4 regions of the Paenibacillus konkukensis genome follow, and region 4 is predicted to be linked to each of the others. Evidence: riboswitches for the same ligand, from Rfam matches in the RefSeq annotation. Region 4 holds a riboswitch; each other region holds the start of a gene.
The links. A riboswitch is a leader RNA that binds a small molecule or an ion and turns the genes downstream of it on or off. The one in region 4 is predicted to bind cobalamin.
Positions count from the first base shown of each region.

Region 1 (7,393 bases), 240 kb from region 4:
ACGGGAACCGGCAGACCGGGCTTGGTGACCCGGCCTACGCCGATACCGCCGTCCAGCTCTATGCCCGGCTCCTGGCGCCAGGTGACGGTGGCATAAATTCTCGCTCCGTGCGTCGCGTCGGGGTCGTCTCCGCCGTCCTTGATCACCTCGGCTTCGGCGTGCTCGTCCGAATATTCGCAGCGCACCATCATAAACGTAACGTCCTGCCCGATCGGCAGCCTGATCGTCGATTCGAGCTGCGTTTCCTGCAGAATTAAAGCAGTGAGCGCCGCCTTTGCCGTCGCCGTCGCGCAGGAGCCTGTCGTATAACCATACCGAAGCGGTTTCGCTTCCTGATTATCGCTGCCGTTACCCTTCATCGTAGCCATGGGTCCTGGCGCCCCTTAACCGAGGCGCTCCGCCATGAGCGAAATCGCGTTGACCGAGGCTACCGCGACAGGGCTTCCGCCTTTGCGTCCGACATTCGTAATGAACGGAATATCGAGCTTCGCAAGCTCCTCCTTCGATTCGGCCGCCGACACGAACCCGACCGGCACCCCGATCACCAGCCCCGGCTTCGCCTCGCCTTCCTTCACCAATCGAATCAGCTCCAGCAGCGCCGTCGGCGCATTACCGATCGCGAAGATGCCGCCGTCCGCCTCGCGGATCGCCTTGCGGATCGAGATGATGGCGCGCGTCGTATTAAGGCGCTTCGCCTCCTCCATAACGTCCGGGTCCGATATGTATACCTTCACGTCGCCGCCGAACTTCGCGATGCGCGGCTTGCTGATGCCTACCTGCACCATTTGCACGTCGGCCACGATCGTTTTGCCCGAACGGATCGCCTGGATGCCGGCTTGCACCGCATCTTTGTGAAACAGCATGCTTCGTCCGAGTTCAAAGTCTGCGGAAGCATGAATGACCCGCTGCACGACCGAATACTGCTCATCGGTATAAGGATGCTCGCCCAATTCCTCAGTGATCATGCGAAAGCTTTGTTCTTCTATTTCCTGCGGCTGTACTGTGAGCGGTTTAAATTCCGTTTTAAAATCCATCGATCACGCCTCCTGCAAAAGTTCGTTTAATTTGCCGATCACGCCGTCAAAATCGCCGTAATGCGTGCCGTACTCGATGCTCGGCCGCCCGATGACGATCGTTTCAATTCCCAGCTCCAGCGCCGATTCCAGCTTCTCGTCGACAGCTCCGACCTTGCCGCTTTCCTTGGTAATCATCAGCGTCACTTTATAATGCTCGTACAGCGCCTTATTCAGCTCCCTGGAAAAAGGCCCCTGCATCGCAACGATGTTTTTTTGCTCAAGACCGAGCTCTTCGCATTTCTCCATATTGTCTCTGCGCGGCAGCATCCGCGCCACCAGCGTCGTATCCGGCAAGCCTAGGAGCCGCTTGGCGAAAATATGCAACGTCTTGCTGCCGGTCGTCAGCATCACGACGCCCTTGCGCTGAGCGGCCAGCTCAGCCGCCTGCTCATAGTCGTCAGCAAACGTAATGAGCGGGTGCTGGTCGATAGCGATCCGGTCCCGCTCATAACGAATATACGGCACCCCTGCTTCCCGGGCTGCCGCAATAGCATTCTTCGACGCCTCTTCCGCAAACGGATGCGTCGCATCGACAAGCGCGCGTATGCCGCGTTCCCGAACCAGAGCAACCAGCGCCTCGGCGGTCAGACGTCCGGTCATGACCGGGAGTCCGGCCTCCTCCATCGACTTGGCCGCGCTATCCGTAACCACCGTCGTAAGCAGCGTGTAACCGGACTGATGGATGCGAAGCGCCAGCTCGCGGGCGTCGCTCGTTCCAGCCATCACTAATATCATCGTAACTGCCTCCTCTATCTTGTGAAAAATCCGGGCAAAGGCGGCTATAAAGCGAAGCCGCCTTTGCTTGCCGGACTGCCCCGGGGCCCCCTCTAGCGCTCGCCGGACTTCCGGGATATTGCCGTCTTACGGCTTATGACTTGCGGGTGTTGCAGCCTTGCCTCTCGCTCCGTCATAGCCTTCTCCCCACGTTCGCGATCAATGACCTTCGCTGCGCCCGCGGGCAAGCGCGTGATCATGATCATGCGCAGATTTATGACTGTGTCCTTGGTCATGCTCACGCTCGTGTTCGTGATGATCATGCTCATGTTCATGATGATGATCGTGGTCATGCTCATGCTCGTGACCATGATGGTGATCGTGCCCGTGCTCATGCTCGTGACCATGATGGTGATCGTGCCCATGCTCATGATTATGTCCATGATGATGGTCGTGGTCATGTCCATGCTCATGATGGTGATCATGCTCATGTTCGTGACTATGATGGTGATCGTGATGATGGTGATCATGATCGTGGTCGTGATGGTGATGATGATCGATATGCTCCATCGCCGCCAATCGGTATTGGCACATGTCGCAGTTCATCTTTGTCTCGCCCTGGACCGCTTCCAAAGCCCGCTCGCGCAAAATATGACGCAAATTCGGATGAAAGCCGAAATAGTCGGCCAGCATAAACTGATGCCCCGGATACTTCTCCGAAAATTGGGTGAGCATCGCTTCCATCCGCTTGATCAACACGCCTGTAAACAAGAAATACGGCAGGATGACCACTCTGCGCGCGCCGAGCTTCAGACATCGCTCGATTCCTTCGTCGACCAACGGGGCGGTCACTCCGATAAACGCCGTCTCCACCCATTTGACCTTGAGCTTTTCCCAAAATAAACGTGAAATTTTGAACAAATCGCTGTTCGCATCGGCATCGCTGCTTCCCCGGCCTACGACGAGTACTGCCGTATGTTCAAGCTCAGGTTCCAGCTCCGGGCTCCCGGTCAGTTCAAGCCCCGCAGCCGCCCCGGCGGATTCCAGACGGGATGCGAGAATATCGAGCACTTGTTCATGCACTCCGATAGGCCGTCCGTATGTAAATTGTACGGAAGGGTAGCGAAGCTTGGCTTCGTCGATAGCGGCCGGAATATGAATTTTGGCGTGCCCCGCCGAAAATAACGTAATAGGAACAATCGCGATTTGCGAAGCTCCCTGACGCACGCAGCGCTCAATGCCTTGAGCGATCGTAGGCGATTCGAATTCCAGAAAGCAGGTTTCCACCAGTTGCTGATCCATCTCTCCCGCTATCGTGCGGACAAATTCCCGCACCTCTTCGTTGCCTTCCGCATCCTTGCTGCCGTGCCCTACAAATAGTACAGCATTCATGATCAGTAACCCCTCCCATATCCGTCACGTAACGTTAATCCCCACACACCGCGTTCTCAATTTGGAAAACGGGAAGCTCTTGGTGACGATAACCTTCTAATTCCTTGACCCGTTTGAAAAATTTATGAAACCGCTCATTCGGATGACCTTCCGAAATATAGCGCTGCACGATTCGTTCTATCGTTTCTACTAATTGCTCGGGCTCGATGCCCTCGGCTACCGGCTGCCCCGGATGAGCGTTACGCCCGACCGTCTTGCCGCCGAGGAACAAATCGAACTTCTGCTTGCGGTATACGATGCCGATGTCCTCCTGCACCGCTCCGTAGCAGGCCATACCGCAGCCGTTAAGACCAATCCGCAGCTCCTTCGGTACGTTGAGGCCGCCGAGCTTGCGCTGCAGCTCTTCGGCGTAAGGAATGGCATCTCCCTTGTCGCCGTTGCAGAAGTCGCAGGCCTTGAGCTGCGCCACATCGCCGATCGGAGCAAGCAGAAAACCTTCCGCGCGCAGCCGGGATGTAATTTCATCCGGATTGTCGGTCGGCACCCGCACGATCAGTTGATGATGCGGAGTATATTCCATCGAGCCCTTCTCGCCGACCACATCGGCCAGCGTGATCATCTGCTTCGCAGTGAATCGCTTCTCCGCTACGCCGGGACTTACCGCCAGCTCGAATATCGACTGCTGGCGGAACATCCCCGCTCCCGCTGGCAAGCCGTCGGCCGCCGTCTCTATGCCGCGGCTGCGGTCGACAAGCTGCAGCGCCTGCAGCGCCAGCTGCAGCGGCGACGCTTCCGCGACGCTCACGCTGCCTCCGCCCAGGCGCTCGCTCGCCCGTCCCGCGCTCACCGCTGTCGCCGCTGCGCCTGCGCTCGCTTCCGCGACGCTCACGCTGCCTCCGCCCGGGCGCTCACCTGCTCGCTCCGGCCTCACCGCTGTCGCCGCTCCGCCTGCGCTCGCTTCCGCGACGCTCACGCTGCCTCCGCCCGGACGCTCGCTCGCCCGCTCCGCGCTCACCGCTGTCGCCGCTGCGCCTGCGCTCGCTTCCGCGACGCTCACGCTGCCTCCGCCCGGGCGCTCGCCTGCTCGCTCCGCGCTCACCGCTGTCGCCGCTCCGCCTGCGCTCGCTTCCGCGACGCTCACGCTGCCTCCGCCCGGGCGCTCGCCCGCCCGTCCCGCGCTCACCGCTGTCACCGCTCCGCCTGCGCTCGCTTCCGCGACGCTCACGCTGCCTCCGCCCGGGCGCTCGCCCGCTCGCTCCGCGCTCACCGCTGCGCCTGCGCTCGCTTCCGCGACGCTCACGCTGCCTCCGCCGGGGCGCTCGCTCGCCCGCTCCGCGCTCACCGCTGTCGCGGCAGCACTCGCGCCGACGCCGGCATCCTCCTCGTCCCAATCGGACTCGCCCGGCTCATCCCAGTCCCAATCTTCGTCGTCGGAGTCGCTTCCCGACGGCTCATCCCACTGCCGCAGCGCCCACGGCTCCGCCTCCTCCTTCAGCCGCTGGTGAGGCTTCAGAGGCTGAACGTCCGCGTTCAGCGTATACTTGCGCTGGTAGCCGCGCGGCGTAATCATCAAGCCGTCGTACACCGTTGTCGACGCGTTGCCGATGATCACCGTCGTCAGCATGCCGATATCGTGATCCAGCATATCGCGCAAATTCGTCAGCACGACGTGCTGGCGGTCCCGATAGGCGCTCTTCACGATGCCAACCGGCGTTTCCGGCGACCGGTATTTAAGCAGAATGCGCTGCGTCTCCACGATCTGCCGCGTCCTTCTGCCGCTGCGCGGATTGTACAGCGCAATGACGAAGTCCGCTTGAGCCGCCGCCTCGACGCGCCTGGCAATCAGCTCCCATGGAGTCAGATGGTCGCTTAGACTGATCGTGCAAGCATCATGCATGACCGGTGCCCCGAGCAGCGAAGCCGAGGAGTTGATAGCCGAAATGCCGGGAATGATCTCGACTTCGACGCCGCCGCTGCGGCTCCAGCCTTTTTCCATCAACACTTCGTATACCAGTCCCGCCATCCCGTACACGCCTGCGTCGCCGCTGGAGATCACCGCTACCTTCTTGCCGGCTTCCGCCTGCCGCACCGCTTCCTGGGCCCGGCTGACCTCCTCCGTCATCCCCGTCCGGACGATTTCCTGGTCCGTCAGCAAACCGCGGATCAAATCGACGTACGTGTTGTATCCGATAATCACTTCGCTTTCTTCAATCGCTTCCCGAGCCCGTTTCGTAATATGCTCGAAGCTGCCCGGCCCGAATCCGATAATAAGCAGTTTGCCCGCCATGCTTGCACATCCTTTCCTTCCTAAACTCTATTCCCGCTGCGGCTGCGCATGCCTAAAAATTGAGCAAGCCATCCGCCAGTCGTTTCTTTATTTCTTCATGCCGGTATTCGTCGTTGCCGGTTGGCGCACCATTCCTAAACAATAAAAAAAGCATCTCCAACAAATAGTGTTAGAAATGCTTTTGCAGCCCGTACCCTTGGGTGGTAATAAGCGTCCGGAATGAATTCCGCGCTTTATATAAGGTAAGCCGATCTCTAACACCTCCCTAAATCCGCGTAGGTTAACAGTGTCATGGAACGAGGCAGGTCTCCTGACTTAGAGCTTCGTCCGGCGCCTTCCCAGGACAGCGACAACTGTCGTCCCAGTGGCATTCGTACCGGATAATAAACCGATGATCATCGGCGCTCCTTACAGTGGCGGGTCCGTGCCGGTTTTGCACCGGCTTCCCTTTTAAGCCGGAGGGGCATGCCCCGTCCAGCACCTAATTCGCTTTCATATTTAATTGTTCAGAGCAATCATATCACCCTAAACAAAGATTTGTCTATATACGCCTCTTGTCGAACGATGGCCTTACATGGGCCGAATTTCTTATTTTGCGCTTCAACCCTTGCAAGAAGTCGGCCTCGTACGAACAATGTAGCCAAAAGCTTGATTCCGAGGGGCAAACATGAAACAAATCAGATTAGAGAAGGTGGACGAAAGCTTTATGAAATACGGACAAACGATAGCGAAACTCCGGAACAAAAGATGCATGACCCAAGAGGAGCTTGCGAGCAGGGTAGGAATTACCCGTTCCGCACTCTCTCATTACGAGAACAACCGCAGAGAACCCGATTACGAGACGATTCAAAAATTCGCCGATTTTTTCGAAGTCACCGTAGATTACTTGATGGGGCGCAGCGAAGATACCTATTATATTAACGAGTTCGCCAACCAGCTGGAGCTGTCGGATGAAGCGATTATGGAGAGGTTCGTTCTGACCGTAGACGGCAGAGAATTGACCGAAGCGGAATCCAGAAGCTTCATTGCCTTTATTCGCTCGGAGCGTTTAACGGGCCAAAGCCAAAACAAGCAAGCGCAGGCCAAGCCTTGATGACGCGGCTTTTCGTCGCGGCTGTGTCATCTGCTGTATTCCATCAGATTCATTTCCCAGTGAAATACGGGATATAACGGCTTGCCGCCGCACGCGGAGAAGCCTTTGTCGGCCGCCGGAGCATGTTCGTCCTCCAAGCCGCTCCAACGTTCATAGGTTTCCGCGGAAATCTGCAGCTGTTCCATAATACGGTTGATATCCAAGCTCTTCTTTTGCTCTTGCATCCCAGTCCCACTCTCCATCTCGTTTCATAGCTTTCATTGTTTAGTATTATATATGAAGCGTCCAAAAAATAATGTCGCTTGCTGGGGGATGTTCCTATAAAACTGCCGATCATTTTGTCGAAATCGAAATTATAAATAAATCTTTATTTTCATAGAAAAATCCCTGCCCTAACCCTGTCACGGGAAGCAAGGATTTTTGTTTAGTTCTAAAAGAGTGGTGATTGAGTCGTGTCCTCCGGCCGCTTTTTCGCCACGCTTCTAAAATACGAAGCGTATCATGAATTTACAGTTTTTAGCCTGCGTCCCGCTTTTTTTACCCCCATTCTGCGAACGATCAGGCTGACAGAAGCCGGTTCCGGCGCAGCCTCTTTTACCCCGTTCAATTTATCCATAAACCGCTTGTAAATAAAATCTCCCGCAATCTGCGTCAAGCCCTCGCGCAGGCTGACCGAAGGCGTCCATCCCAAATCTTTGGCCGCCTTGGCGTAGCTTACGCATACATGGGTTTGTTCCGCAGCGCGCGCCGGGGCGTAAGCCGGCTTCAGCTTCTGACCGAGCATTTCGTTCATCAGATCGAACAGCTCGGCGATCGGCGTCGCTACCCCCG
Region 1 covers NZ_CP027059.1:5,822,291-5,829,683, reverse strand. The annotation lists gene SK3146_RS25370 (cobalt-precorrin-5B (C(1))-methyltransferase) at 1-359, opposite strand, end outside; gene SK3146_RS25365 (precorrin-8X methylmutase) at 384-1,034, opposite strand; gene cobK (precorrin-6A reductase) at 1,038-1,811, opposite strand; gene SK3146_RS25355 (sirohydrochlorin chelatase) at 2,010-3,182, opposite strand; gene cobJ (precorrin-3B C(17)-methyltransferase) at 3,217-5,469, opposite strand; cobalamin riboswitch at 5,753-5,969, opposite strand; gene SK3146_RS25345 (helix-turn-helix domain-containing protein) at 6,176-6,562, shown strand; gene SK3146_RS25340 (hypothetical protein) at 6,589-6,786, opposite strand; gene SK3146_RS25335 (NAD-dependent epimerase/dehydratase family protein) at 7,062-7,393, opposite strand, start outside.
Region 1: it holds a riboswitch for cobalamin, as region 4 does, so the genes downstream of both, cobJ (precorrin-3B C(17)-methyltransferase) here and SK3146_RS26395 (ABC transporter substrate-binding protein) in region 4, are expected to answer to the same signal.

Region 2 (7,393 bases), 3.9 Mb from region 4:
GGGATAGTTTAGTCTATGACTAGCGGACGGCAAATGAAATAGACAATAGTTTGCAAGAAGAAAATATACGGATTTCCTTGTCCAAACGTCCCGGAAGTTTAGAAATCGAAGCGGAAATCTTCATCCTGCAGCGGTTCTACGCGGCTAGCGCGGACATATCCGTTCCCTTTTTTGGAAAAAAAGTCATGCTGCTTCGTGTGCGTGCTGATGCCGTTAAATACGATCGGATTGACCTCTTCGTCCGGAAATGCCGGATCGAGTCCGAGATTCATCAACGCTTTGTTGCCGTTGTAACGAACGAACGTCTTCACTTCTTCGGCAAGCCCGACGGCCGTATACAGCTCATCCGTGTAAGCTTCCTCATTCTGGTGGAGGAAATACAGCAGGCCGTACAGCGCCTCCCGCGCTTCTTCCCTCTCGTCCGGAGTCAGTCTGGCATACACTTCCTGGGCCAGCATGCCGACATAGAGACCGTGAATGCTCTCATCCCGCAAAATCAGGTCGATGATCTCGCCGCTGCTCGTCATTTTTCCTTGACCGGCCAAGTATAACGGATAGAAAAATCCGCTGTAGAACAAGTAGCTCTCCAACAGCACCGAAGCCGCCATGGCAAGATACAGCTGCTTCTCGGAGCGGATGTTCTCGTAATACTGCGAAATGGTTTCCGCCTTCGTTTGCAGCATAGGATGACGCTCTACCCATTGAAAGACGTCGTCGATCTCCTCGTTGGTCGCCAGCGTCGTAAAAATGCTGCTGTACGACTTGGCGTGAATCTGCTCCATCATACCCATGAAGCCGAGCACGGCTTTGCGCTGCAGTCCATCGACATGCTCCAAAATTTTGGGCATGCCGATGCCTCCTTGCACCGTATCGAGCAAAGTCAGCCCGCCGAGCACTTTCATATACAGCTCCTGCTCGGTCGGACTCAGCGTCAGCCACGACATCTTATCGTCCGACAGCGGAATCTCCTCGTCGGTCCAAAATTGCATAATGTTCTGGTTCCAGAACATCGCCGTGAAATCGTCATCCGGCCGGTTCCAGTTGACGGCTTTATGCGGCCTGGTCGTTTGTTCGTTCATTCCGTGATTCCCCCTTGCAAATGTCCGCTCATCTTGATCATACGGAGCAGCTGATGCATTCTTCCACCGTCAGGCGATTTGTCCTCGTATAGTAGAGCGACTTGAGCCCTTTGCGGGCCGCGTAAATATAGTAGCGCGCCAAATCTCTCGTCGTCACGTCGCTATTGACGTGAAGAACGGTGGAAATGCCCTGGTCGACGTGCTGCTGAATTTCCGCGATCAGATCGATCACCTTGAACTGGTTCATATTATAAGCCGATTTGTAGTAAAACACATTGTCTCTGGACAAAAACGGCATCGGGTAATAGGTCGTCGAGTTAGCGTATGTGCGCGTCTCGATCTGCTGAACGATCGGCATGACGCTCGACGTGGCGTTTTGGATATACGATATGCTCTGGGTCGGCGCGATCGCAAGACGATAAGCATGGTACATACCGTGCTTCGCCACCTTTTCCTTCAATTCAAGCCAATCTGCGGGCGACGGCAGCGTCATCCCTTCGAACAGCTGACCGATGCGGTCGGAAACCGGACGATAGTCGGTATTCGTATATCGGTCGAAGTAGGCCCCCGTCGCATAATCGGAACGCTCGAAGCCTTCGAAGGTTATGCCGCGTTCGCGGGCGATCTCCATGCTTTTCTCGATCGAGTAATAATTGACCGCCATAAAGAAAGCGCGAGCGAATTCTTGGGCCGCATCGCTTTCGTACGTAATATGGTTTTTCGACAAATAGCCGTGCAGGTTCATCGCGCCGAGACCGACCGAATGCAGCTCGCGGTTCGCCTTGACCACGCCGGGAGCATTGGCTACCGTCGTCATGTCGCTGACCGCCGTCAGCGCGATCATGCCTTCGTGGACGGACTCGCGGATTTTGCGCTGCTCCATCACGTTGACGATATTGAGCGAGGCCAGATTACAGCAGATGTCCCGGCGAATGATGTCCTGCTGTCCGTAATCGCCGATCTCCGATGTCTCCTGCAGCTGGAAAATTTCCGTGCACAGGTTGGACATTTTGATGCTGCCGAGCGCCTTCAGCGCATGCTGCCGGTTCGCGTTCGTTTTGTTCATCATGTACGGGTATCCCGATTCGAGCTGAATGGCGGCAATCTTCACCAGCATGTCGCGCGCCGACATAATTACCTTTTTGTTTACGCGCTCGTCGGCAAGCAGCTTATCGTACATGTCGTCCATATCCATATCGTCGAGATGCCGGCCGTAGGCGCGGAACACCGAATAAGGAGCGAACACGTGAAGCGGCTCGTTGCGCTCCGCCAGCTCGTAAAACTTGCCGGGCACGATCAAGCCTATGGACAGCGTCTTGAGACGGCTTTTCTCGTCGGCATTGATTTTTTTGCTGTCGAGAAGCTCCATGACGTCCCAGCCGAAAATATTGTAATAGGCCGCTCCCGACCCTTTGCGTTGACCCATCTGATCCGCGTAAGAGAAGGCGTCCTCCATCAGCTTCAGCACCGGCATGATGCCCTTGGCCGCCCCTTCCACGCCTTTGATCGGCTCACCGCGCCCGCGCAGCTTGGATAAGTTGACGGCAACGCCGCCTCCGACCTTGGACAGCTGCATGCATGTGGCAAGCGTATAATTGATCGCGTTCAGCGAATCGTCCACTTCCAGCAGGAAGCACGAAACCATCTCGCCACGGCGGCTCTTGCCCGCGTTCAAGAACGTCGGCGTGGCCGGCTGAAGCCGCTGTTCCATCATCGACGCCGCCAGCGTCAATGCCGTCGCCGCATCGCCCTGCGCAAGATGCAGGGCGACGATCGACACGCGGTCCGGATAATGCTCCAGATAACGGGAGTGATCGTTGCTCTTCAACGCATAATCCGTATAAAATTTCGAGGCCGCCATATACGAGGAAAACCGGAAATTGTAGCCGTGCGTCAGCTTGTAAACTTCCTCGACCTCCTGCTCGGTGTACTGCTCGTACACATTCTCGTAGTAGTTAAGGGCGATCATTTGCTTTACTTTATCGGTATGGGAGAGGAACGTTTGGCTTTTGGCAAATACCTCTTCCATAAATGCGTCCACCGCTTCCCGGTCCATATCCAGCCGGAAGAAGCCGTCGTCTTCCCGTCTCATCAACTGATTGTTTAATTCAATATGACGCAACCGCGCTCATCTCCTTCATGAATTGCTCTACATCGCGGGACGTGCCCGATAATTCGAATTTGGTCAGCACCGGTACGCCGTACATGCGGGCGATCCGGTCCGCGCTGACGGCAAAGTTGTTCCCCCAATTGCGGTTGCCGCTTGCCGATACGCCGGCCAGGCGGCGATAGTTGCGCTTCAGGAAATGAAGCACCTTCTCAGGAGGCTGGCCGAAACCGGTCGTGTAGGTGACGAGCACAAACGGTTCGTCAATCGTCATATTCTCCTCGATTTTGACCGAGGGCACATTCAGCTTGCCGACGAACCGTTCCACATTGCCGGTTTTGGAGTCGTAAGCAATCAGCATATCGGTGTTCTCCTCTCCTGTTTCCGAACCTATCAAAATTTCTGATAGATTGGCGCCATATCAAAAAAAATCAGCAGGACAAAATCCTGCAAACGTGAAACGCTTCTCTGAAGCCGTTTCTTGAGCAGGAACAAATCCCCCAAAAGCCATCCATGCCGCTACGCGGCACCACAGACAATGGAAATGGGGTACCAAGAGTAATTTCCAGGGTAGTGACGTGATGCTCTGAAGCTTATTCCGTCCGCATCCAGCTTCAGCTGGATCGGCGTCTAACCATTCCGCTGGGATCGTTCTATGGTTAGACATTACTTTCGGGGGAGCCCCCGGATTTCCACAGGAAATTGCCGCGCATAATTTCCTAAACAACAAAAAAAGCGCTTCTTTCGGCGGAAGCCGGATGCGCATTCTGGACGAAAAGCTCTACGGTTAACAATCAACCGTAAGCGTATGTACGTACGAATCCGACACTTCCCTATTCTCCGTAGGTAGTGGCAAACTGATAGGCAGGTCTCCTGACTCGGGAATCCCGGCTTCCTCGCCGCCTTCCCGGAATGCTGATCATCCCAGTGGCTTTTGGCGCGAAGCTCCTCCCTTACAGTGGCGGGACCGTGCCGGAATTGCACCGGACTTCCCTTTTAAGCTTAACGCTTCAAACAAGCGAAAAGCACCGATCAGCACAATATATAGAATGCAGAATTAAATGTACCTCAATATATTGTGATTGTCAATGATACATTTGTCCCACTCTGCACAAAACCGGACGCAATCTTTCGCCGCCCCGCTCCCGGCAAGGCGAAGAAGCCTTATGGCAAAAGGAGAGCCGGGGTTCATGCTGCTTGCTCCTGAACGCGGTCGTTCGTCCTTGCAAGGCTTCGCTATAAACTGCTTATAGAAATGCGGTAAAAACGCCGATCGCGCCATGCGGAAAATGCCGGTTGAAATCCGGGGACAAGGGCGAACGCCGACGCTTCCGCAGCCGGTTTCCGCTTGCTTCGTCTTTTTCGGCAGCGGGCTTCCGGCATCTAGCGGTTTAACTCCCAAGCGATGCGCAAGCCTTCGAGCACAAGATCCGGATGCGTGTGCTGGATCGTCCGCGACTCGGGCGAGATCAGCTCCGACAAGCCCCCCGAGGCGACCACCGTAAAAGGCAGTCCCGTCTCTTCCTTCATTCTGGTCACGATCCCGTCGACCTGCCCGGCGATTCCGTTCACAATGCCGTACATCATGCTGGACGACGTATCATGGCTAAGCCCCCTCTCGGGGCTAGTAATATTCACCGAAGGCAGCTGGGCCGTATTTTGGTACAGCGCCTCGGCCGATATAAATCCGCCGGGCAAAATCGCTCCGCCGAGAAATTGCTTTTTGTCGTCCACGACATTGATCGTCGTCGCCGTTCCGAGACCGATCACAATGACGGGCGCGCCATAAAACTGAAGGGCCGCTATCGCGCTGGCGATCCGGTCCGATCCGACCTGCGCGGGATGATCGGTTTTGATGGTGAGACCGGTTTTGATCCCGGGTCCGAATACAAGCGGCTCCAATCCCAGATGACGACGGGAAACTTCGCGCAGCGCCGCCAATAGGAACGGTACGACCGTGCTGATCACGACGCCTCCCAAAGCGGAATAATCGAACCGGCTCCGGACAAACAACTGGCGCAGCACGATCCACAGCTCTTCCGCAGTCATATCGCGCTGCGTAGTGATTCTCCAAAATTGGTTCAGGCTCGTCCCGCCGTAAACCGCCAGCTTCATATTCGTGTTGCCGACGTCGATGACTAGTATGTTTTCCTGCATCGCTCATTCTCCTGTGTCCAACATGTCATTGCTATTATAAACAATTCGAAGAGTCACCGCTACAAGGCGAAGCGGAATTTTATTTTAACCTGCCGGCGGACAGGCCGAAAACCTTTACGGCGCGCGGTATGAAACGCATGACGGAAGGTTACATTGATTTTATAGGGAGTGTGTTTATTCGCCTAAATTCGACGCCGCCATGTTCATTTTCGCCGTAATGTAGTAAAATAACATCAATTTATGTCTATTAGTTAGGAGATTTTGCGATGAGCAGAGAACAAGATTCGACATTGCTGTTACGAAGGCTGTTGGCCATGAGCAGACAGCTGAAGCGAGCGATACAGCAGATTAATAAAAACCCCTATCTTAATCACTCGACGATTTCGGTCATCTTCCAGCTGGAGCAGCAATCCATGAAAATGAACGATATCGCCGACTATTTGTGCATTACGCTGGGAGCGGCGACCAGTCTTGTCGATAAGCTGGAACGGCAGCAGTTCGTAGAACGAATCCGTTCCCAAGAAGATCGCCGCATTATTTATGTGCAGATGACACAGGCCGGCAAAGAAAAGATGTGCAATTTGCGCAAGCAAATTTTTAACGAAGCCGAAGTGATCTTTCATCAGGCGTCCGAAGAGGATATCCGGCAGTACATCGAATTTGCCGATAAAATGGAAAGCTTGTTAAGCGCTTACAACGACAACGCTGAAAAAAACAATTGAATCACGAGCTCCTTAAAGTGGAAAATGACGTTTGTTGAAACCGCTGTCATTGGCGAACAACCATCAGTGTCGGATATATCCGAAAAGCCGCAGACAAAAGGCCGCTTCCTCCCGGCAAGGCGTTAGCCAAGCTGGGGGAAACGGCCTGTCCGACGCAGCGCTTGTCAAGCGCCGGCAGCAGTCATCATTGCGATGCAAACCGGCTCGGAGACGGCGATCCGATGGCCGGTCCACTCCAGCTTCCCGTCCTCCTCGCGGCGGCGGAAAACCGTAATATCGTCCGACTCCTGGTTGGCGGCAAGCAAATATTGCCCGCCCGGAGTTACCGCGAAATTGCGCGGCGTCCGTCCGCGGGTGTGAACGTGCTCCACCAGAGCGAGCAGACCGTCCGCCTCGTTCACCGAGTAAACCGCTATGCTGTCATGCCCGCGATTGGAGCCGTATAGAAACCGTCCGTCCGGAGATAAGTGAAGATCGGCGGACGTATTCGATCCGTCAAAATCGTCCGGCAGCATACTGATCGACTGAAGCGCGGTTAAACTCCCTTCGCTTGTGTCGTAATCGTACACGGCAATCGTACAGTTCAGCTCATTGATCGCATAAATGCGGTTTAGTGCGGGAAGAAACGCCAAATGCCGAGGCCCCGCGCCTTTCTCCGTATCCGCCTCCCCATGAGGCTCAAGCTCGCTGCCGCTGCCGATGCGGTACACGACCAGCTTGTCCCGGCCAAGATCCGGCACGATGGCGTACCGTTCGTTCCAATCGGGAACGATGGAGTGGGGATGCGGCTCCAGCTGCCTGTCCGTCGCCTTGCTCGCTCCTTCATGACGAATCACCTGAGCCGCCGGCCGGATCGATCCCCCCGGTCCGGTCAGAGGAAACCTCGCTATGCTGCCGCCCGAGTAGTTGGCGGCCAGCAAGCTCGGCTCCGCTCCCGCTTGGCTTAAGCTGACGTAGCAAGGATCGCTGCCGCGGGTAAACTGGCGCTCTCCGCGCTCGGACAGCTTCCCGGAAGCGCGGTCGATCGCATAGCAGGCAACGGCTCCTCCCGGCTCGCCGTCCGTTTCTTGAACCTCGCTGACTGCGTACAGCATCTGTCTCTTTGAATCGATCGTCAAGAAAGAAGCGTTGCGAAGCCCCGTCACCTGCTGAACCAGCTCGAACGCTCCCTCGGCCGGATTGCACCGGTACACGGATATACCGGCCGCTTCTTTATGCGTATAGGAGCCTACATACATGAATACGTTGTTGCCGCTTGCCGTTGGCATCAGGATCAGTCCCTTCTACAATCTGTAAAACCGGGCGGCGGTAAGACCGAAAATTTGCTC
Region 2 covers NZ_CP027059.1:1,991,743-1,999,135, forward strand. The annotation lists gene nrdF (class 1b ribonucleoside-diphosphate reductase subunit beta) at 99-1,079, opposite strand; gene nrdE (class 1b ribonucleoside-diphosphate reductase subunit alpha) at 1,117-3,201, opposite strand; gene nrdI (class Ib ribonucleoside-diphosphate reductase assembly flavoprotein NrdI) at 3,188-3,547, opposite strand; cobalamin riboswitch at 4,033-4,234, opposite strand; gene SK3146_RS08645 (type III pantothenate kinase) at 4,570-5,343, opposite strand; gene SK3146_RS08650 (MarR family winged helix-turn-helix transcriptional regulator) at 5,610-6,065, shown strand; gene SK3146_RS08655 (lactonase family protein) at 6,230-7,333, opposite strand; gene SK3146_RS08660 (amidohydrolase family protein) at 7,349-7,393, opposite strand, start outside.
Region 2: it holds a riboswitch for cobalamin, as region 4 does, so the genes downstream of both, nrdI (class Ib ribonucleoside-diphosphate reductase assembly flavoprotein NrdI) here and SK3146_RS26395 (ABC transporter substrate-binding protein) in region 4, are expected to answer to the same signal.

Region 3 (7,393 bases), 2.9 Mb from region 4:
ATATTGGAAAGGAAGCACGGAGGCCGGTTCGGTCGCCGGGCTGCAGTGGGTCGAGGAAGGCATTCAGGAATTTCTCTCCTACGGCATTCCGAGAGACAAGCTCATTATCGGTATTCCGTTCTATGTCCGCGAATGGCAGATTGACGGCTCCGGCAATCTCGTGAGCAACCGGGCCGTCTTGATGAAAGACATGCCGGCGCTCATCGCCAGCAAAAACGCCAAATTGACATGGGACGAGCAGTTCAAGCAGTATCGGGTCGAATACAGCGAGGGCGGCTTCCAATACGTATCTTGGCTGGAAGATCAAGATACCGTCAAAGCGCGTCTGGAGCTTGCCAAGAAATACAATCTTGCCGGAGTCGCCGCATGGCGCTTGGGCTACGATACGACCGATTTGTGGAAGACGATGATTCAGGAAAAATAAGATTTATCCCTTAATGGACAAAGAAGGCCCCGATACGAGGCGGAATTGCTTTTCTCCGCTTACGTTTCGGGGCCTTTTGCCGTACGAACGATTTATGTTTACTTGGCGCCGACAGAATTGCGCTCTCTAAACTGCTTGACAGCCAGCGCCATATTGCGGAGCGAGGCAACGGTCTCCTCTACGCCGCCGCTTTTTCACCGCGTTTCTAGCGCTGCAGCTGCACAGCCAATGCGGTTCTTATCCATCGTTTGAAGTCTTTCAGATTGCGAGGAGCTTCCGCGCCCCGCCGCATCGCTTCAGGCAGCTCGTTCCATAGCTCCAGCAGCATCGGAAGCTCCAACCCTATGGCGCGAAGATCGTCCCCGCCTTCGAATACGTCCATCGGCGTGCCTTCCCGTACACAGCGGCCTTTATCCATCACAAGCACCCAATCCGCCCAGGCAAAGGCCAGATTCATATCGTGCGTCGCCATCACCACCGTGATGCCGTCTCGATGAATCCGCTCCAGCTCCTCCAGCAGCTGCTGTTCGGACTGCCTGTCCAAATAAGCCGTCGGCTCGTCGAGCAGCACAAGCTCGGGCTCAAGCACCAGCACGCCGGCCAGCGCGACCCGCTTCTTCTGCCCTAGGCTCAGCTGATGGATCGGCCGATCCGCCAGCGCCGCAAGTCCCATCGACGACATTATCGCCCCCGTGCGCCTTGCGATCTCCGGCTCGGGCACGCCCGCATTGCGAAGGCCGTAGGAAATATCTTCGCGCGGCGTGCTTAAAACAAGCTGCTGCTCCGGGTCCTGGAACACAAGGCCGACTCGTTCCCGCAGCTGCTTCAGGCTGCTCCGGCTATAGGAGAGCGGCTCGCCCTTCCACAGCATTTGTCCTGAAGCCGGGCGATGAATTCCTATCGTTTGCAGAAACAACGTCGATTTACCGGAACCGTTATGACCGCAGATCGCGGTCTTCTTCCCTTCCGGTATGCTTAAGGTCAGCCCTTCAAGCGCCTTCGCCTCCGTGCCGGGATAGCTGTAAACAACCTCTTGCGCCTGCATAATCGGCTTCATCGCATCCCCCTCCATCTCAGCCAGCATTCCGCTGCGATGAGCAGAACAACGCCGCCGTACATCTCCAGCTTGTACCGCCCCGGCATCGGCTCGGCCTCATAGGGAGCCATCCGGATGTCCTCCGTAAAGCCCCTGGAGATCATCCCGTTCGCCAGCCCCTGGTAACGCTGCATCGTCTTGCCGAACAGCCGCACGACAAGAACGGCCGTATCCTGCAATCTGCCGCGAAAGCCCTGCTGTCCTCCACGCGCCCGCTGCGCAACATAAATATCGTGCGCCGTATCGGCGAGCAAAAATAAAAAGCGGTACGTTATCAACATCAACTCCAGCACCAAATGAGGCACGCGCAGCTTGCGCATGACCTGGAACAGCTCCGTCATCGGCGTCGTCAAGATCAGAAACAGCGTCGCGGACAAACAGGCGAGAATGCGGACGAAGAGCTTCATCGCCAGATGGAGTCCGTTCCAGTTCAAATACAAGGTCATATGGGAAAAAGCGCCTACTATGATGCCATGCGTCATCTGTTGCGCGGAGCCCGCCGGTTCAATTTCCAGCAGCAGCACAGGCAGGCTCCCGATAAAAAACAGACAGGAGGCGCCTAAAAACGCCCCGTAATAGCGCAGCGGAATCTTCGCGTACCCGATCGTCCACACCAGCATCCAGCCGAATAGCGCGAGCTCAACGACCGGATGCGTCAGGTAGGCGAGGAAGACGAGAGCGGCGGCGAAGCCGCTTTTCCACATGGGCGGTACGATCCGCAGCTTGTTATTGTAAGATAGAACATCGATCGTTCGAATCATTGCGTCTTGGATTTAGCGGATTTTCCTTTGAACAAGCCGATCGTGTACCCGATAAATCCGGATCCGAGCGCAGCTTGCAAGGCGAACAGCATGCTCTCCGTCTCCGGCGGCGGCTCCAGCAGCGACGAGAACCACGGCTCGTAAGACGGCTGAAGCGTCTTGATCATATCCTCGGCGGCGTCATCCGCTCCTCCGAATTCTCCTTTTACGAAAAGAAGCGGAAGAACGGCCAATAACACCACAGCGATGAGAATCCATTTCGTACTGTTTTTCACGATTCTTTGACTCCTTTCATTTGGCGCTGCAGCAGAGCCAGCTCATTGGTGCTGTAAGATTGCAGCCAATTCCAGATCAATACGGTCAGCAAGCCCTCGCTGATCGCGAGAGGAATTTGCGTTATGGCGAAGATGCCGCCGAATTTCAGGAACGAAGCTGCAATGCCTCCCTGCTCCGCCGGGAATGCCAGCGCCAGCTGCAGCGAAGTGACGACATACGTAGACAGGTCGGCCAGGGCCGCCGCCGTGAAAATCGCCAGCTTCTGCTTGCCGGAGGCGTTCATCATCCAGCGATACACATAATAACCGACGACCGGACCGGCCAAGGCCATCGAGAAGGCGTTCGCTCCCAGCGTCGTCAAGCCCCGTGCGCGAGCAGCACCGCTTGGAACAGCAGTACGATCGACCCGAGCACGCTCATCGGCAGCGGGCCGAACATGACCGCACCGAGGCCCGTCCCCGTCGGATGCGAGCTGCTTCCCGTAACGGAAGGAATCTTGAGCGCAGACAGCACGAACGTAAACGCTCCGGCTAACCCCAGCATAATCTTCAGCTCCGGCGTCTCCTTCGTAATTTTCCTTAATGCGCGCAGCCCCAGGACAAAGAACGGAATGAACGCGACCCACCAGAAGATCGCCCATCCCATCGGGAGAAATCCTTCCATAATGTGCATGGCATAAGCGGATTCGGGCTCGTTGACGCTGAAGTACAGCACAAACCCGAGGACGAGGAGCAGCGTGCTCATCCATTTTTTTCTTTTCATTGCGAATACAACCTCCTGATCGATTGGTTTCGCGGGCAACAAGAAAAGACCAATCCGTCTCGAATTGGTCGTGGGTACGTATGAATAGACGACATCAGCGCTTAAGCTCCTGCCGTTTCACGATTCGTACACCGCTCCTTTCCGCGAAGGACTCTTGGTGCATAGTTAAATTAGGTAGGTCTCCTGGCTCACGGATCGCTGTCTTCTTTCGCCTTCCCCGGTGGGTTAACCCCGAGTGACGTGATGAAAGAAACTCCCCGTATACAGTGGCGGGACCGCTCGGGATTTGCACCCGATTCCCTGTTACCCTTTGTCTTCACAAAGGCACCTAATTTACGGAATGTACGGACAAAATGAACAAGCGAGACGCCATCCATGTGCAGGAGAGCCGCCGCCCTTCGTTCTATCCGCGATAAAACCTGCTACCAGCCCGGACAGCGAAGCTCCAAGACGTCGATTACGGTTTTATCCTATTCCATATGCAGTTCATGTAGTACAGACTTATGTGTTATTCGCTGCCCGGAGACAAACTCCTGCTTAGGTCCAAACTTTTTATGGCAATACCTGAAGAGGTGTTGACCCGAGCCATCGCGGTAAATAAGCAGAAATTCGTTCCGCCGCTACTCGTCCATCGGATCAGCTAACAGCTCGGCCAACTCGTCCACATCCGCCGTCGGCGACTGACAAGCGAAGTCCACGCAGACATAAGCCGTCGTTCGTCCCCCGATCGCCCGCTTGTCCTGAACGAGCGGAATGAGCTTCGCCGTCTCTTCCCCTTCCTCGCCCGCCGGCACCAGCACCGTCAGCGCATTCGGCCGGAAGCCGCTTCGTGCCGCTTCGATCATCTGCTGCGTTTCCATCGCGTCGCGCCTTCCCGCAATGACAATCTCGCTTGAAGGGCCGTAGGCCATGTCCAGCGCGATCAGGAACATCGCGTGCCCCGAAGGATAATGCTCGATCGCCCCGGCGAACGCTGCGAGCTGCGTATCCGCTATTCGCGACAGCTTGGCATCATAGGTCAGCTTGGCCAGCTTCTGCAAATTCATCGCCGCCACCGAATTGCCGGACGGCAAAGCTCCGTCGTAAATCTCCTTATTTCTTGTAAACAAAGCTTCGCCGTCGCTGCCGTAAAAATACAACCCGCCGCTTTGTTCGTCCCAGAACAGCTCCAGCATCTGCGCGTTCAGCTCAAGCGCCAGCTTCAAATAGCTCAGGTCGAACGTCGCTTCGTACAGCTCAATCAGCCCCCACACAAGGAACGCGTAGTCGTCCGCATACGCCAGATATGCCGCTTCGCCGTCGCGGTAACGCGCCAGCAAGCGCCCGTCCTCTCTCCTCATGTGCGATATAATAAACTGCGCCGCCTTGACCGCCGCCTGCAAATACGTCTCATTGCCGAGCGCCTTATACGCTTTGGCCATCGCCATGATGACCAGACCGTTCCATGAGGTCAATATTTTGTCGTCCTTGCCGGGATGAACGCGCCGCTCCCTCTGAAGGAACAGCTGCTGGCGGCAGCGTTCCGCTCGCTCCTGCCATTGCTCGGCCGTTCCCCCTTGAAGCCGGGCCGCCGTCTCCAAATCGCGTGCAATCAGGTTCGGAATGCTCTGCCCCTCGAAATTGCCTTCCGCCGTAATATCGTAGAGGGCGCAGTACCATTCTCCGTCCTCGGCCCCCAGGATGTCTGTGACTTCATCGGGGGACCATACGTAGAACTTGCCTTCCTCCCCTTCGGAGTCGGCATCCTCCGCCGAATAGAAGCCGCCCTCCGGATGCGTCATATCTCGTAAAATATAGGTAAACACTTGCTCGGCGACTCTCGCATACTTCACCTTGCCAGTCAGCTGGTAGGCTTCGATATACGTCCAGGCCAGCAGGGCGTTATCGTACAGCATTTTCTCAAAATGCGGAACAAGCCACCGCTCATCCACCGAATAACGGGAAAAACCGTATCCGATATGGTCGAACATTCCGCCGCGGGACATCGCATCCAGCGTTTTCTCCGCCATCCGCAGCGCCGCCTCCTTGCCGGTCCGCTGATAATAGCGAAGCAAGAATGACAAATGATGTGAAGTAGGAAACTTCGGCCTGTCGCCAAACCCTCCGTACTCCGGATCAAACCGCTGCTCGTACTGCTCGAACGCCTTATCCAGGACGTCTTCGGAGAGGGTCCCCTTCAGGTTCGACAGCATCGTCCTCTCGACCTCCTGAACGACCTGCTCACTCGTCTCGGCCAGCTTGTCCGGGCTCTCCTTCCATGCATCGGCCAGCTTCGTCAATATCTCCATCAGTCCGTGACGCCCATACCGCTTGCACTTCGGAAAATACGTGCCCGCGAAGAACGGCTTCTTCTCCGGCGTCATCACAATCGTCAGCGGCCATCCCCCCTGCCCGGTCAACGCCTGGCATACCGTCATGTATACATTGTCCACATCCGGCCGCTCTTCGCGGTCGACCTTGACGGCAATGTACTCACGGTTCAGCAGCTCCGCTACTTCCTGATCTTCGAAAGATTCTCTTTCCATTACGTGGCACCAATGGCAGGTTGACACTTTACACCCCAATTATTGTATATAGCCGAAGCTAGGAATAGCCTATACTTAAGAATACGGGTTTACTTTCCCGAGCAGCCTTACTGAAAGCTTCTTCTCCCCAAGGGAACCAGTCCACAGGATTATGAGCATGCTGCAGCAGGTATGGGCTTTTTTCATTGATCAAACGGTTAGTATATTTATGCTTAACTGTTTCATCATGCATAAATTAACAACTCCTATTTTCAAATTATATGATTAAATAAAGTATAGCCAATAAACATAGCAAAAATAAAGATGCTGTAGGAAAACCTATGCTTCTAGGCGTAATATTAATTCTTGATAGTTCTGAAGACTCATTCATGCAACGTACTTAAATAACACTTCCATCTTCACATTTTACAATCTTATAGGAGGCTTTTTCGGAAGCTGAAGGTTCTGCCCCCAAATTTGAGGGGAGCTTGTCGTCTTCCCCGTTTTGCGTAATCTGGCAAATCGCTGTTACCGGAATGTATGCAAATTTATGATTTACTTTATAGTAAGTGCAATTTTCTTATCTTGTTAAACTTCTTTATTTTTTCTTGCGACCGCCGCTTTTTCTTGTTCAACTGCTATCTAGGCAAGATCTTGATTTCCATTTGCCGCGCTAAACTCTATCCTTTCATAGGATACGTTTTTAGTATAAATTTCATGTCGTTGCCAATCGTGGTCGTGAGCTGATAAATTTAAAAAAGGACACTCATTTGGATGTCTCTCCTCTATTCTCAAACTCTATTTCCTGCCCTTAACCCCACACAGAAAACAGCCACCTCCTCCTCAGCGGACGGAAATGGCTGTTATGACTGTACCGGGAGCTGGACGTGTTTGCCGTCAGCGCGCCTTCGCGAGTTTCGTGCCGCGAACTGATGCCGCAGCGTATACGACAAGCGCTGTCCAGATGAGCGCGAAGCCGATGAGAAGAACCGGCGAGACCGATTCCTTGAACACGAATACGCTCAGTAACAGCATGATCGTCGGCCCGATGTATTGTACGAAGCCGAGCGTGGACAACGCCATCCGGGCGGCCGCTCGCGCAAAGAAAAGCAGCGGTAGCGCCGTTACCACGCCGGAAAGAAGCAGTTCAACGAACGTGGATACAGGTAGCGTCCATGCCGTTGTCTTTCCCACGGTAGCCAAATAGATCCAGTAGCCGAGCGAAACAGGAAGGACTACAGCCGTCTCCGACAGCAAGCCTACAGAAGCGTCTTGTCCAATCTTCTTCTTCGCGAGGCCGTACAAGCCAAACGTCGCGGCCAGTGAGATTGAGATCCATGGGAACCGTCCGTAGTCGATGGCAATGATGAGCACCGCGGCGCTAGCGATGGCAATCGCGAGCCATTGGCCACGGTTTGGCTTCTCACGAAGGAAGACAACCGCAAGCAGCACGTTCAGCAACGGGTTCAAATAATAACCGAGGCTTGTCTCGACGACATGGTCGTTGTTGACCGCCCAGATGAAGATGAGCCAGTTAGCAGCGATCAGCAGTCCGCTAGCGGTGAGCGAC
Region 3 covers NZ_CP027059.1:989,871-997,263, forward strand. The annotation lists gene SK3146_RS04315 (glycosyl hydrolase family 18 protein) at 1-424, shown strand, start outside; gene SK3146_RS04320 (energy-coupling factor ABC transporter ATP-binding protein) at 630-1,481, opposite strand; gene cbiQ (cobalt ECF transporter T component CbiQ) at 1,478-2,281, opposite strand; gene SK3146_RS04330 (energy-coupling factor ABC transporter substrate-binding protein) at 2,278-2,556, opposite strand; partial or broken gene SK3146_RS04335 (energy-coupling factor ABC transporter permease) at 2,553-3,319, opposite strand; cobalamin riboswitch at 3,476-3,666, opposite strand; partial or broken gene SK3146_RS04340 (thioredoxin domain-containing protein) at 3,940-6,076, opposite strand; gene rarD (EamA family transporter RarD) at 6,721-7,393, opposite strand, start outside.
Region 3: it holds a riboswitch for cobalamin, as region 4 does, so the genes downstream of both, SK3146_RS04335 (energy-coupling factor ABC transporter permease) here and SK3146_RS26395 (ABC transporter substrate-binding protein) in region 4, are expected to answer to the same signal.

Region 4 (7,393 bases):
GCCAGCCGCTGGTTCATGATGCCGGACAAATCGCGGAATTGTCTGCCGAGCTTATACTCCGGCACCAGACCGTAGCCGACCTCGTTAGTGACAAGCACCAAATGTCTTTCGCTCCCGGCATACCGCAGACCGGACTGAACCAGCTCATCGATCTTAGCCTGCAGGCGTTCCTCGGCATCCGGCTCCCGCTCATAACGCAGCAGCCAATTGGACAGCCAAAGCGTGAGGCAATCGACCAGAATGACGGAATCGTCTGCAACAGGGCCGCTCCCGCATGCCGCCAACTGCCGCGTTTGCGCGCAAGCCGAAGGCTCCTCCTGCCGCGAAGAAGTCTCTGGATGCCTCCCGTCCGGCATATCCTCACTACCGCTCCGGCGAAGCAGCAGCTCCGCCAGCTCGAAGGACTCTTCTACGGTCGTCCAAGGAAAGCCTGCAGCCTCCCGCTGCCGCCGATGCAGGCCGATCCTTGCTTTCATCTCCTCATCGTACGCTTGCGCCGTGGCGACATATACGCCTTTGCCGGCCAGTCCGGCAGCATGGGCCTCGGCAAAGGAGCTCTTGCCGCTGCGCGCGCCGCCTGTCACTACTATGAGCATAGCCCTATCCGTCCCTCCGTTAGTGATTATCCGCAGAGGAAACGCCGGCCGAAGCGAAGGTGGCCATTTCCTTCATAATCTTCACGGCCGCTTCGATCAGCGGGAAGGCCAGAACGGCTCCCGTACCTTCGCCGAGGCGCATATCCATCCGCAGCATCGGAGACAGTCCCACCGCTTCCAGCAGGCGGGCATGCCCCTGCTCCTGAGATAAATGCGAGGCGATCATATATGAAGCGCTGAGCGGAGCGATCCGGCTTGCAACGAGCGCAGCCGCCGAAGAGATAAAGCCGTCGATCACAATCGGACAGCGGTACAGCGCCGCTCCAAGTATAACCCCTGTCAAACCGGCGATTTCAAGTCCTCCCACCTTCGCGAGCACATCGAGCGGATTATCCGCATCCGGCTTGTTAACCGCAATAGCCCGCTCGATCACCGCCTGCTTGTGGAGCAGCTTCGCATCGTCGATCCCCGTTCCGCGTCCTACGCTGACTCCGATATCGGTTCCCGTCAGCACGGCCAGCAGCGCCGAGCTTGCCGTCGTATTGCCGATTCCCATCTCGCCGGTCGCAAACATCGTGTAGCCGCTGCCGGCCAGTTCCTTCACCAGCTCCACGCCGGTTCGGATCGCCTGCACCGTCTCCTCCGGCGTCATGGCCGCTTCCTTGGCCATATTGCGCGTCCCCTTGCGCACTTTGCGCGAGTACAGCAGCGGATGCTCCAGATCGCTGTTGACGCCGATATCGACGCAGACGACATCGGCCCCGGTATGGCGGGACAGCACATTGACCGCTGCTCCTCCGTTCAAGAAATTGAGTACCATCTGCGGCGTCACCTCCGCCGGGAAGGCGCTGACACCTTCCTCGCAAACCCCATGATCCCCGGCCATCACGACGACGGCCTTCTTGCCGAGCTCCGGGGCGATCTCTCCCGTAATGCCGGCCAGCTGCTTGGCGACCTCCTCCAGCCGCCCCAAACTGCCCGGCGGCTTCGTCAGCTGATCGAGATGGCGGGCGGCCGCCTCGACGGCCTTCCGGTTCAGCGGCTGAATTTCGCCGGCTATTTGTTCTATGTACGATACGGACATTGCTTTTTGTCCCCTCTCCGATGGTTTGCATATTAAGTAAAACGTCAGTCGGCGCCTTTTCACGAATGTGTTCCGCTCTGACGCTGTTCAGCTTCCGACAGGCTTCTGACCGGCTCTCCAACCGGCCGCTGCATCACCCGACTAACGGGCTTGCCTGCAAGCTTCATTCCCGCTCGCGCATCCGGCCTCCCTGCAGCAATATTTGCGGCGCTCCGGTTACCGGATGCTTAAGCACGATCGGCTGCGTCCGGTACACCTGCTCCAGCAGCTCGCTGCGGATCACTTCCTCCGGCCTTCCGATCCCGGCCGCGCGCCCTTCCTGCAGCAGAAGAAGCCTGTCGCAATATTGCGCCGCCAAGTTCAATTCATGCAGCACGGCGACGACGGTAAGTCCGCTCTCCTGCTGCCATGACCGAATCCATTCCATCATCTGCACCTGATAGCCGATATCCAGATACGTCGTCGGCTCGTCAAGCAGCAGCAGCTTCGGCTGCTGGGCCATCACCTTGCCGAGCGCCACCCGCTGCCTCTCCCCGCCGCTTAGCGCGTCAAGGCTGCGATGCTGCAAATGCGCAAGCTCCAGCCGCTCGATGACGGCATCGATCAGCCGTTCCGAATCGTCTCCCGCGGCTTCGTCGCCGAGCCAATTTTGGAACGGATAGCGCCCCATGGCGATAATCTCCCGCACCGTAAAGCCGAGAGCCGGAAGCGCATCCTGCTGCAGCACCGCCGTCCAGCGCGCCAGCGGCTTGCGCGGGTAAGTATGCGCCTCTTGGCCCTGCAGCAGCACGCTGCCCGCACCGGGCTTCTCCACGCCGGAGATCAGCTTCAGCAAGGTCGACTTGCCGCTGCCGTTCGGCCCGATAACGCCGAAGCACTCCCCTGTGTGAACCGCGAAGCTGATATCTTCCAGCACAGGCCGCTCATGATAAGCGATGGCCGCATGCTGCACCCGAATCAGCTCTTGCCGAGCTCCCGTCTCCATTCGTTAGCCTCCTTGTGATCGAAGTATGCCGATGTACACTAAGAATTGGACATCCGCTTGCCGCGCTTCAGCAAATACGCGAAAAACGGAGCGCCCATAAACGCCGTCACCACGCCCAGCGGAATTTCCGTTGGACTAAGCAGCGTCCGCGCCAATGTATCCGCCCACAGCACATAGAACGCGCCGCCGATCAAAGATAACGGCAGCAGCAGGCGATAATCCGGACCGACCAGAAGCCTCAGCAGATGAGGCACGATAAGGCCGACGAACGCGACGACTCCCGATACAGATACCGCCGCGGCGGTAATTAGCGTTGCCGCCGCAAGCGCGATGAGCTTGGTCCGCTCCACGTGAACGCCGAGATAAGAAGCTTGCCGCTCGCCGAGCGCAAACAAATTCATTGCCCGGCCGAAGCCGAGCAGCACCAGCGCGCCGGCAGTCAAATACGGCAGCAAAATCAGCGAATACGACCAGTTCCGCATAGCAAGGCTGCCCATCAGCCAAAATACGATTTCATTGATGACCTGCTTGGACATCGCCACCATCAGTGAGACGAACGCCCCCAGAAACGCCTGCATCACGACCCCAGCCAGCACGAGCGTCTCCGTTCGGAGCTTCCCGTCCGTTCTTGCCAATATAATGACCGTGACGAGCGAAAGCGTTCCCGTGACAAAAGCGACGACAGGCACCGTCCAGGCGCCGAATAGCGCAAACTGCAGCCCGAACAAAATGAGAAAGGCCGCGCCGACGGAAGCCCCGGAAGATACTCCCAGCGTATACGGGTCGGCGAGCGGATTGCGCAGCACCCCTTGGAACGCAGCGCCGGCAATGCCCAGCGCGGCCCCGACCAGCATGCCGAGCAGAACGCGCGGAAGCCGCACCTTCCAGATGATTTGCTCGGCCGCCGGCTGCCAATCCGCCTGCACCGAACCGCCGATCACCGGCAGATGATGAGCGAGTATCCCCCAGACGTCCCGCAGCGGCACATGCACCGTCCCGATGGACAAGCTTATCGTTACGGAAAGAAAAAGGAGCAGAATGCCCGCTCCTCCCCACATCGTCAGCTTCCGCTTCATACTACTTCACCAATTCCGGATATATGCCTTTGGCTATCTCCACCAATCCCGCGGTAATGCGGGGACCCGGGCGGCTTGTCGTGTCCTTATCCACTCCGGCCAGCCGATTGTTTTTGATCGCATCCACTGAAGCCCAGCTGCTGCGCTCCTTAATAATTTGATCCAGCGATTTCTTCGAATTTTCGTCGATCAAATTTTTCGGGTACAGAATGACCTGCGGATTATCCGCTATGACCTTCTCCTCATTCAGCTGCGCATAACCGGTTATATCCGCGGAGACGTTGATGCCCCCGGCCAGCGTGATCAGCTCGTCGAGAAACTCGCCCTTGCCGACCGTCCAGCCCGGGGAAAACTCCATAAGCACCCGCTTCTTTTGCTCCGGCTTTAAGTCTTTGACCGCATCCGTTACTTTTTGGCGCTCGGCTTTCATCGAAGCGACCACTTTCTCCGCCTGCTCCTGCTTATCGAAAATTTGCCCGAACATCAAAATATTGTTCATCACATCGTCGATCGTCTTCGGTTCGACCTTGAACATATTGATATTTAGCCCGCGCAGCTGCTCCACGGCCGCCGTCTTGAGCGATACGCCGGAGAGCACAAGGTCGGCGTTGGCGGCGATCAGCGCCTCCTCGTTCGGCTTCACGATACTGCCCATTTTCGGCTTCTGCTTAGCCTCCTCGGGATAGTCGCAGAAGTCCGACACGCCGGCGATCTTGTCGCCCAGCCCAAGGGCAAACAGCGTTTCCGTCTCGCTCGGGGAAACGGAAACAATTTTGGAAGGCGCCTTTTCAAACGTAAACTCTTTGCCGGTCGCATCCTTGACCTTCAGCGGATAAACCGTCGCCTTCTTCTCCCCGCCCGCCGGAGCGGCGGTAGGAGCCGGCGATGCTTGCGTCCCTGACCCCGCCTTGGGAGGGTCGACGAGCTCGCCCTTAGCTGGTTGTTTCGCCTCGTTCGTTCCGCCGCAGCCGGCTGCGCCGAGCAGCAAAGCAAGTCCCAAAGCTGCCGCCAGCCAACGTTTCGATGATATGCGTTGTACGATTTTCTTCATTATCGGTGTTAGCTCCTCAAATTTATTTTCACGCGCTTACCGCGCGCTCGCTTCCTGCTTCCGTACAAGAAAAATCCCTCTGAGCTCCGGGGGCGGCCGGAGAAACCAGAGGGCTCACGATTGATCAAACGGCAATCAGGCTCTCCTGAAAGGCGAGAACCGTATGCGCTCGACACCCCTTTTTCCTCGAAAGGCCGGTCTTCCATCGAACAGGCAGGTTTCCTGACTTATGGGCATGATGGAGCGCCTCGCCTTCCCATTCTTGCATCCAAGAACAGTGGCATGCGGAGGCGCTTGCTCCCATATACAGTGGCGGGACCGTGCCGGACTTGCACCGGCTTCCCTTTTAACCTGCAAAGCTCTCGGCCTTGGCAGGCACCTGTTCGATACATACTATAAAGATGTTTATGCCTTAGATCCTTACTTCTCGGCAATCACTTTGATCACTTGCATCACTTTATCCTGATTCTTCGCATTGGCCGGCACGAAGGCGACCAAGTCTTTGCCATTCAATTTCTGCTCCGTGAACCATTTGGTTTTCTCTAGCGGAATGCCGTACAGATGCTTCTCGGTTTTTCCGCTTTCCTTGCCGTCCACCGGCAGGTCGAGCACGCCCTCCGGGTAGTCCTCGCCTTTGGCCGCATCGTCCAGACTGACGTATCCGCCCTGCTGCCCTATCGCCTTGAACTGCTCCATAGGAACAACAATGATCCCGTTGTCTCCGGCAGCAATTTCCACGATCAGCTTCTCCATCGAAAATATCGGAACCGTCTGCACGTTAACGGTCGGAGCTTGTCCGAGCTTCGCCTGCAGCGCAGTCTGCAGCTTATCTCCCACCTCCGTCGGAATCCCGTTGGCGCCCATCATAAAGATCGGCACATCCGACTTCGGTCCGCCGCCGCAGCCGGCCAGCACCAGCAGCAACAGCATGATTAGCATGAATTTTCCTCTCATGTTCCCTCTCCTTACAGTCATCATACGGTACGCCTCGCGCTTCTGCAGTTACTACCCTCCATCATATCATAAATGCCGACGGTCTATCAAAAAGACGAAGAACAAATCCCCCAAAAGCCATCCATGCCGCCGACGCGGCACCACAGACAATGGAAATGGGGTACCAAGAGTAATTTCCAGGGTAGTGACGTGATGCTCTGAAGCTTATTCCGTCCGCATCCAGCCTAGGCTGGATCGGCGTCTAACCCTTCCTCTGGGATCGTTCTATGGGTAGACTTTACTTTCGGGGGAGACCCCGGATTTCCACAGGATATGGCTGCGCTTCATTTCCTAAACAAAAAAGGAGCCGACTAACGGCCCCTCTTGCTACGGTTCATATATTCGTTAATTTTTTGATCTAACAGCATGCTGATCTCCACAACATTCGGTGAGGTCAAACTCTTCTCGGTCTGGACCAGCTGCTCCAATTTCAGACGCAGGTTATAAATCTCTTCTTCTAAAGAAGCGGTAGAAGAAGACTGTTTCTTTCTTCCAAAAATCCACTTCGGCTGCTGGTTATTCTCGCGAATCCAACCGATATTGATGTACTGTCTTAGCTGATATTCCGGAAAGGCCATTCTTCATCCCCCCTAACGCCTATCTCTAGATTCGGAAGTCTCATAAATGATCAACGATATGAAACTTCTATACTATTAAAGATACCAGTTTTTAGTTGGGATGGAAATGACTTTTTTTGTCGAATTTACAATTTTCGTATAAAATTCCCTATTCTGTCGATTGCTTCAAGCAGCTGATTGACCGAAGTCGCATAGGAGCAGCGTACAAAGCCTTCTCCGCCTAGGCCGAACACCTGTCCCGGCACCGCGGCAACCTTGGCTTCATAGAGCAAACGCTGCGCGAATTCCTCCGAGCTTAGGCCTGTAGACGCAACCGATGGGAAGGCGTAAAATGCTCCTTGCGGCTCATGGCATTCCAAGCCGATGTCTCTAAAGCCCTGCACCACAAGGCGGCGCCGCTGGTTATAGGACTCTACCATGCGATTTTTTTCTTCCATGCCGTTTTTCAAAGCTTCAAGCGCAGCCACCTGCCCCATCGCCGGCGCGCACATGACCGTATATTGATGGATTTTGAGCATGGCGGAAATCAGATCGCGATGTCCGCATGCATAGCCCATTCGCCAACCGGTCATCGCAAACGCCTTGGAAAAACCGCTGACCAAAATCGTGCGGTCCCGCATACCGGGAATCGAGGCGAAGCTGACATGTTTTTGCTCATACGTAAGCTCGGCGTAAATTTCGTCGGAAATGACGATCAGATCATGCTCTTCCACAATTTTGGCGATCGGCAGCCAGTCCTCATAGGTCATAATGCCGCCCGTCGGATTGCTTGGGTAACAAAGAATGAGCACTTTCGATTTCGGCGTAATGCTCGCTTTGAGCGCCTCCGGCGTCAGCTTAAAATTATCTTTGGCGAACGTCTCTATCCCGACCGGGATGCCGCCGCCGATCCGGGTAATCGGAGAGTATGAAATATAGCAAGGCTCGGGAACGAGCACCTCATCCCCCGGCACGACCAATGCGCGCAGAGCCAGATCGATCGCTTCGCTGCCGCCGACCGTTACCAATATTTCATCGGCCGGATCGTACG
Region 4 covers NZ_CP027059.1:6,064,450-6,071,842, reverse strand. The annotation lists gene SK3146_RS26415 (bifunctional adenosylcobinamide kinase/adenosylcobinamide-phosphate guanylyltransferase) at 1-596, opposite strand, end outside; gene cobT (nicotinate-nucleotide--dimethylbenzimidazole phosphoribosyltransferase) at 616-1,680, opposite strand; gene SK3146_RS26405 (ABC transporter ATP-binding protein) at 1,844-2,665, opposite strand; gene SK3146_RS26400 (FecCD family ABC transporter permease) at 2,704-3,741, opposite strand; gene SK3146_RS26395 (ABC transporter substrate-binding protein) at 3,743-4,792, opposite strand; cobalamin riboswitch at 4,988-5,190, opposite strand; gene SK3146_RS26390 (hypothetical protein) at 5,213-5,731, opposite strand; gene SK3146_RS26385 (aspartyl-phosphate phosphatase Spo0E family protein) at 6,097-6,363, opposite strand; gene SK3146_RS26380 (aminotransferase class I/II-fold pyridoxal phosphate-dependent enzyme) at 6,489-7,393, opposite strand, start outside.